DNA from 2 places in the Luteimonas sp. 100069 genome. Region 1 is predicted to be linked to the other one. Evidence: predicted binding sites of a transcription regulator. Region 1 holds the regulator's gene; the other holds the start of a gene.
The links. Region 1 encodes HrcA, which represses chaperone genes, less so after heat shock. Its sites were predicted from a motif close to TTNGCACTCNNNNNNNNNGAGTGCNAA; they were not measured.

Region 1 (4,209 bases):
GGTGTTCTTCTCGATGATCTTGGTGAAGACGCCACCCAGGGTCTCGATGCCGAGGCTCAGCGGCGTGACGTCGAGCAACAGCACGTCCTTGACGTCGCCCGCCAGCACACCACCCTGCACCGCCGCACCGATCGCGACAGCCTCATCGGGGTTGACGTCCTTGCGCGGCTCCTTGCCGAAGAACTCGGCCACCGCCGCCTGCACCTTCGGCATGCGGGTCTGACCACCGACGAGGATCACCTCGTTGATGTCGGACGCGCGCAGGCCTGCGTCGTTGAGCGCGGTGCGGCAGGGCTCGATGGTCTTGCGCACCAGTTCCTCGACCAGGGCCTCCAGCTTGGCGCGGGTGAGCTTGATGTTCAGATGCTTCGGGCCCGAGGCGTCGGCGGTGACGTAGGGCAGGTTCACTTCGGTCTGCTGCGAGGACGAAAGCTCGATCTTCGCCCGCTCGGCCGCATCCTTCAGGCGCTGCAGCGCCAACGGATCCTTGCGCAGGTCGATGCCCTGGTCCTTGTTGAACTCTTCGACGAGGTAGTCGATGACGCGTGCGTCGAAGTCCTCGCCACCCAGGAAGGTGTCGCCGTTGGTGGCCAACACTTCGAACTGCTTCTCGCCATCGACTTCGGCGATCTCGATGATCGACACGTCGAAGGTACCGCCACCCAGGTCGTAGACGGCGACCTTGCGGTCGCCACCCGACTTGTCGAGGCCGTAGGCCAGCGCGGCCGCGGTCGGCTCGTTGATGATGCGCTTCACGTCCAGGCCGGCAATGCGACCGGCGTCCTTGGTCGCCTGGCGCTGGCTGTCGTTGAAGTACGCCGGCACCGTGATCACCGCCTCGGTCACCTTCTCGCCCAGGTAATCCTCGGCGGTCTTCTTCATCTTCTCGAGGATGCGCGCGGACACTTCCTGCGGCGACAGGCGCTTGCCGTCGTTGGTCGACACCCAGGCGTCGCCATTGTCGTGCTCGAGAATCTTGTACGGGACCAGGCCGATGTCCTTCTGGACTTCGGCGTCCTTGAAGCGGCGGCCGATCAGGCGCTTGACCGCGAAGAAGGTGTTGTTGGGATTGGTCACCGCCTGCCGCTTGGCCGAAGCGCCCACCAGTACTTCGCCGTCCTTTGTATAGGCGACGATGGACGGCGTGGTGCGGTCGCCCTCGCTGTTCTCGATGACCTTGGCTTTACCGCCGTCCATGATCGCCACGCACGAGTTCGTCGTGCCCAGGTCGATGCCGATGATCTTTGCCATGCGCTGCTTCCTCTAGAAGGTTGTCTGGGTGACGGCAACGCCGTCCATAACCGTGATCTGGGGACACGCAACACAGCGTTCAAGCGGTGCGACGCATCCGGTGACGACCCGTATCGGGGGCGCCGCGTCAATCTGCCTTGGCGACGACGACCATGGCCGGGCGCAGCAGGCGCTCGTTGAGCAGGTAGCCCTTCTGGAACACCTGCGCCACCGCACCGCCCGGCACGCCGGGGGCATCGATCACGCTCATCGCCTGGTGGTGCTCCGGATTGAAGGCGTCGCCCGGCGCAGGCGCCACGGTGGCCAGGCCATTGCTCTCGGTCGCCTTGGTGAGCTCGCGCAGGGTCAGCTCGACCCCGTTGCGCAGCGGGTCGGCCTCGGGAGCACTGGCAAGACCCGCCTCGAGTGCGTCGAACACCGGTACCAGCGCCGCGAGCAGACGCTCGTTGGCGAAGCGGCGGGCGTTCTCGACCTCACGCGCGAGGCGCTTGCGCTGGTTCTCGAGATCGGCGCGCTCCAGCAACACCTGCGCCCGGAGCTGCTCGAGCTCGGCGCTTACAAGCTCGACCTGCTCGGCGAGCCGCTGCTCGACGGAAACCTCGGGGGCCTCGTCTTCTGGAATGTTCGGGGTCTGGGCATCGTGCTGTGGCTGGGTCATGTCTGGTTCCGGGGCGGGCGTCTGGCCGCCGACCTGCCAGCTATGGGGCCGTGCAGGCCCGATTCAAGGCTCGGGCTGCAGGGCCGCGCCGAGCAAGCTCGCGGTCGCCTGCACGACCGGAATCACCCGCTCGTAGGCCATGCGCGAGGGGCCGATCACCCCGAGTACGCCCAGTGTCCGGCCGCCGGCGCCGTAGGGCGCGGTCACCAGCGACATGCCCTCCAGCGGCGCCAGTCCGGTCTCCTCACCGATGAAGATCCGCACCCCGGGCGCACGCATGGTGCGTTCGAGCAGCTGCAGGATCTCGCGCTTGCGCGCGAAGGCTTCGAACAGCTCGCGCAGGCGGTCCAGGTCCGACAGGTCCTGCACGCCGATCAGGCGGTTCTGCCCGGCCAGCAGCATGTCCTCGTCACCCGGCACCAGCGCCTGCTCGGCGAGTTCCATGGTGTGGGACAGCAGCGCCTCCATCTCGTCGCGCGCGTGGCGCAGCTCCTCGACCAGGGCGGCGCGGATGTCGCCCAGCGGACGCCCGGCGAACTGCTGGTTGAGGTAGTTGGCCACCCGCTCGAGCTCACCGAGCTGGAAACTGCGCCGGGTCTGGAAGATCCGGTTCTGCACTTCGTGGTCGGCAAACACGATGATCGCCATCAGCCGCTGGCCGTCGAGCGGCAGGAAATCGATATGCCTGAAAGCCAGCTGCTCGCGGCTGGGTACCGACACCACACCGACGAAATGGGTCATCGCCGAGACCAGTTCCGAGGCGCTGCCGAGCAGCGAATGCTGGCCACCCGCGGCGCCGAGCTCGCCGCGCAGTCGATCCATCTCCGAGGCGCGCAGCGGTTTGACCTGCAGCAGCGAATCGACGAAGACGCGATAGCCCTGCGCGGTGGGGATGCGGCCGGCCGAGGTATGCGGCGAGGCCAGCAGGCCCGCCTCCTCGAGATCGGCGAGGATGTTGCGGATGGTCGCGGCGCTCACATCCAGCCCGGCGTGCTTCGCCAGGGTCTGCGATCCGACCGGCTCGCCGTCCTGGATATGCCGCCCGATCAGCGTACGCAACAGCTGGCGGGCACGCGGGTCGAGCGGATGGCGGCGTTCGGACGGCATGGGGGCGGTATACGGCGCGCCAAGCGGCGACGCAAGCGCGGCGTTCTCCGACTGTGAGACGGAGGCCCGGTATCAAGCGTTCCGCTATCCGCCCACGGCACGCCAAGGCACAATCCGCAACCATGCTGACCCATCTCGCCATCCGCAATTTCGCCGTCGCCAGCCAGTCCGACCTGGAGTTCGGCCCGGGCCTGACCGTCATTTCGGGCGAGACCGGCGCCGGCAAGTCGCTGCTGGTCGACGCGCTCGGGTTCCTGTCCGGCCAGCGCGCCGACAGCGGGATCGTGCGTCACGGCGCTGAACGCGCCGAGCTGCACGCGGAGTTCTCGCTCGAGGACGCCGCCCCCGCGCTGCGCTGGCTGCAGGACAACGAACTCGACGACGGCGGGATCGGGAATGGAATGGTCTGCCAGCTGCGCCGCACCCTGCGCGCTGACGGCGGCTCGCGCGCCTGGATCAATGGACGGCCGGCAACGATCGCCCAGCTCGGCGAACTGGCCGGGCATCTGGTGGAGATCCATGGTCAGCACGAACACCAGGCCCTGCTCGCCCGCGGCAGCCAGCTCGCCCTGCTGGACGCGCAGGCCGGCAATGGCGCCCTGCTTGCCGAGGTGCGTGCCTGCACGCAGGCCTGGCGCGCGCTGCACGAGGAGCGCGAAGCCCTCGCCGGCATCGGTGATGTGGAGGAGCGACGCGACTGGCTGCGCCACCAGCTCGGGGAACTCCAGGAGGAGGCCCTCCATGCCGAGGCGGTCGCGGAGCTGTTCGCAGCCCATCGGCGGCAGGCCAACGCGGCCGGCCTGATCCAGGCCTGCGATTCCGCACTCGAACGCATGCGCGGCGACGACGCCTTCGGCCTACCGCAGGCCCTGCAGACGCTGCGCCACGAGCTGGGCCGGATGCGCGCGCACGAGCCGCGCCTGGGCGAGGTGGATGCGCTGCTCGATGCCGCCGCGATCCAGCTCGACGAGGCCACGCTGCTGCTCGACCAGGTCCGTGACGATCTCGACATCGATCCCGGACAGCTGGCGACGCTGGAGCAGCGGCTTGTCCGCCTGCACGAGCTCGCGCGCAAGCACCGGGTCACGCCCGAGGAGCTCGCCGATGTACAGGCGCGCCTGAGCGCCGAGCTCGACCAGCTCGAAGGCGCCGGCGAGCGCCTGCTGCAACTCGACGACGAGATCGAGGCGGCG
Region 2 (4,209 bases), on a different contig from region 1:
GTGCACGGATACGTCCTGGGCGCGGATCCTGCCGAACGCCGCTTCGCGCCGCAACAGCGGCAGCAGTTTGATGCGTCCGTTCGCGCGCGGACTGGCAACCGTCCAACGGGTGGTGCGCGCATGTCCGCCCATGACGATGTCGCGCGCATGGATGTGCCCCGGATACAGGCTCATCGCCCAATCCCAGCGCGCGTGATAGCGCTCGGGTCTGGCGTTGATCACGCCCGCGCCCCAGGCGCTGTTGAGAAAGATGTTGGCGGCGAGCAGATACAACGCATACAGCGCCGCAATCACGATGGCGGCGATCCGGAGGCCGCGGCGGTGGGTGCGCAGCCTGGCGATCAGCGGATGGGGCATACGCGAAGCTTGAACGAAACAGGGTGAGGATCGTCTAGACGGTGTCGCCCAACACAGGCATGCCCGCCGGCGTCGACGCCGGACCGTCGGAGCGCGCCCAAAGAAAAACCCCGCCTCGCGGCGGGGTTCTTCATGCAACGGTGGGACAGGTGGCGCTGGATCAGAAATCCATGCCGCCCATGCCGCCCATGCCGCCGCCCGGCATCGCCGGCTCTTCCTTCTTCGGCAGCTCGGCCACCATCGCTTCGGTGGTGATCATCAGGCCGGCGATCGAGGCTGCGTTCTGCAGCGCCGAACGGGTGACCTTGGTCGGGTCCAGGATGCCGAACGCGATCATGTCGCCGTACTCGCCGGTCGCGGCGTTGTAGCCGTAGTTGCCGCTGCCGTCCTTGACCTTGTTCAGCACGACGCTCGGCTCTTCACCGCAGTTGGTGACGATCTCGCGCAGCGGCGCTTCCATCGCACGCAGGGCGATGACGATGCCGTGGTTCTGGTCTTCGTTCGCGCCCTTGAGCTCGCCGATCGCCTGCAGCGCGCGCACCAGCGCCACGCCACCACCGGGGACCACGCCTTCCTCGACCGCTGCCCGCGTGGCGTGCAGGGCGTCTTCGACGCGGGCCTTCTTTTCCTTCATCTCGATCTCGGTCGACGCGCCGACCTTGATCACCGCAACACCGCCGGCCAGCTTGGCCACGCGCTCCTGCAGCTTCTCGCGGTCGTAGTCGGACGAGGTCTCTTCGATCTGCGCCTTGATCTGCTTGATGCGCGCTTCGATGCCGCTGGTCTCGCCGGCGCCGTCGATGATGGTGGTGTTCTCCTTGGAGACCTGCACCTTCTTGGCACGGCCGAGGTCGGCGATGGTCGCCTTCTCGAGCGACAGGCCCACTTCCTCGGAGATCACGGTGCCGCCGGTCAGGGTGGCCATGTCTTCGAGCATCGCCTTGCGACGGTCGCCGAAGCCCGGCGCCTTGACGGCGCAGACCTTGACGATGCCGCGGATGGTGTTGACCACCAGGGTCGCCAGCGCCTCGCCTTCGACTTCCTCGGCGACGATCAGCAGCGGCTTGCCGGCCTTGGCCACGCCTTCCAGCACGGGCAGCAGGTCACGGACGTTCGAGATCTTCTTGTCGTAGAGGAGGATGAACGGGTCATCCAGTTCCGCCGACATCGACTGCTGGTTGTTGACGAAGTACGGCGACAGGTAGCCGCGGTCGAACTGCATGCCCTCGACGACGTCGAGTTCGTTGTCCAGGCCCGAGCCTTCCTCGACCGTGATCACGCCTTCCTTGCCGACCTTCTTCATCGCGTCGGCGATGATCGTGCCGATGGATTCGTCCGAGTTGGCCGAGATCGTGCCGACCTGGGCGATCGCCTTGTCGTCGGCCGTCGGCTTGGACAGCTTCTTGAGCTCGGCGACGGCGGCGATGACCGCCTTGTCGATGCCGCGCTTGAGGTCCATCGGGTTCATGCCGGCGGCAACCGCCTTGGAACCTTCGCGGATCAGGGCCTGGGCCAGCACGGTCGCGGTGGTGGTGCCGTCACCGGCGTTGTCGGAGGTCTTGGAAGCGACTTCCTTGACCATCTGCGCGCCCATGTTCTCGAACTTGTCGGCCAGCTCGATCTCCTTGGCGACGGACACGCCGTCCTTGGTGATCGTCGGCGCGCCGAAGCTCTTCTCGAGCACGACGTTGCGGCCCTTCGGGCCCAGGGTTGCCTTGACGGCATTGGCGAGCACATTCACGCCACGCACCATCTTGGAGCGCGCGTCTTCGCCGAAGCGGATTTCCTTCGCAGCCATTCGTAATTACCTCAGAAATATTTCAGGGGATTGAAGGCGGGGCCAGCCCGCCAAGATCGATCGCGGTGTCGCGCGGACGCGGCGCGTCCGCTGCGGATCAGCCGACGATCGCGAGGATGTCGTCTTCCTTGACGATCTTGTATTCGATGCCGTCCGCCTTGTAGGCGCTGCCGGCGTACTGACCGTAGATCACGATGTCACCGACCTTGACCTTCGGCGCGCGCACGCTGCCGTTGTCGAGTGCCTTGCCCTCGCCGACGGCGACGACTTCACCCTTGGTGGGCTTTTCCTTGGCGTTGTCGGGGATCAGGATGCCGCCGGCGCTCTTCTCTTCTGCCTCGACGGGCTTGACCACGATGCGGTCGTACAGCGGCTTCAGGTTGCTCATTTTTCACCCTCGCTAAGTTATTGATCGTAAACAAATCGTGCGCGGATTCTAGCAGTCGCATATTGCGACTGCCAGAAACCGGAGCGCGCGCACCCGGCTGAGCCAGGACTGCAACGGAGATGGGGACACCCCCGGGCTTTTCAAGGCCCGCCGAGCGAAAATTTTTTGCCTCGGTCAGGAGCGCGACAGAGGACGGCGCCCGTCGTGTCCGCGTGCGCCGAGTCCACGCAAGCGGAGAAATCGACGGCGGGCGGAGGCCCGGGGCCGGTCAACGCGCCCGGATCAGCGCAGGCGCCAGGTCGCCACCAGCATCGTCTCGCCGTCGTTGGGCTGCTTGATGCTGGCGTTGGAAATGTGCCGCGCCATCAGCGAGAACCGCTGCCAGCGCCAGCCGATCGAACTGACGAACTGCGGATTGCCCGACAGTGCATCGGTACGCCCGACCTGCACGCCAGCGCCGAAACCGGCGACGAATCCATTGTCGCGTTCGTAGCGGGCGCCGCCATGGAACACGCCCACGTCCTCGTCCAGATTCAACCGGGTGTCGTCGCGGCCGCGTACATAGATCGCGCCGACATCCCACCGCAGCACGCCGTGTTCGGTGCGGCGCCACTCCGGCAACCAGGCGGCGGTGAGGGCCAGAGTGGTCTCGTTGTCCCGGGTCGCGGACGCGCCGGCGCCGATCTCGATGGGTGCGGACTGGGCAGCCACGGGGCATGTGGCCAGGGCCAGGGTCGCCGCGATGAAGAGTGTGGGAATGGGGCGCATCGGCTCGGTAGAGCCGCGGGCGGCTCGGCGTTGTTCAGGGGAAAGTGCGGGTAATCATACTGACGGGTTCATTAATCTGCGTGGCGTGATGGCGGGATACTGCGTTCACCGGGTGCACCCTGGCAGCGGCCGTACGGAGCCACTGCGCGAGTCGCCGCAAGCGATCCAGCGCGGCCCGACGGCGGTGCGCTGAACCCGCGTTCGGCATCGTTGGCGGCGCCCTGCGATACTGGCTCGATGCGTCCGACCGACATCCATTCCCTGGCCAGCCGCGCCCGGCGGCACCCGTCACCTTCGTGGACAACAAGCCGGCTGCTCACTGCCTGGCTGCTGGCCTGCGCCCTGCTGATCGGCGCACGGACCGCGCAGGCGCAGGGCATCGGTTTCGACGACGTGTTGCCGGTCGACGAGGCGCTCGCGGTTTCTGCCGAGGCGGTGGGCCGCGACCGTATCGAGATCCGCTGGGCAATCGCCGACGGCTATTACCTGTACCGGCATCGCATGGGCGCGCGGGTCGAAGCGGGCTTCGCGGCCACCCCGTTGCAGCTGCCCGATGGCCGGCGACATACCGACGAGTTCTTCGGCGAGGTGGAGACCTACCGCAGTCGCGTCACCGGCGTGCTGGAGGGGACAGCCGCTGCCGGCATCGAGACCGTGCAGGTCGAAGTGAAATACCAGGGCTGCGCGGATGCCGGAATCTGCTATCCGCCGCAGACCCGGACCCTGCGGGTCGCCCTGCCCGCGGCCCCGACCGGCGCCGCCGCGCGGCAGGCCGGCGACGCCGGCTTCGCCGCTTTCGGCCAGGCACTCGGAGGCACCAGCGCAGGGCGCACGCCGACACTGGCCGGCGCCAACGACGCGCTGCCGCCCGAGCGGGCATTCGCCTTCGAGGCCATCC

Region 2: the regulator HrcA is predicted to act here: its motif matches at 2,592-2,618, upstream of groES (co-chaperone GroES).

What each region holds. Positions count from the first base shown of each region.
Region 1 covers NZ_RPFN01000001.1:1,439,363-1,443,571, forward strand. Annotated here, with positions in the region: gene dnaK (molecular chaperone DnaK) at 1-1,251, opposite strand, end outside; gene grpE (nucleotide exchange factor GrpE) at 1,379-1,909, opposite strand; gene hrcA (heat-inducible transcriptional repressor HrcA) at 1,973-3,016, opposite strand; gene recN (DNA repair protein RecN) at 3,139-4,209, shown strand, end outside.
Region 2 covers NZ_RPFN01000005.1:264,939-269,147, forward strand. Annotated here, with positions in the region: gene EGK76_RS12535 (hypothetical protein) at 1-357, opposite strand, end outside; gene groL (chaperonin GroEL) at 518-2,155, opposite strand; gene groES (co-chaperone GroES) at 2,253-2,543, opposite strand; gene EGK76_RS12550 (acyloxyacyl hydrolase) at 2,826-3,311, opposite strand; gene EGK76_RS12555 (protein-disulfide reductase DsbD) at 3,549-4,209, shown strand, end outside.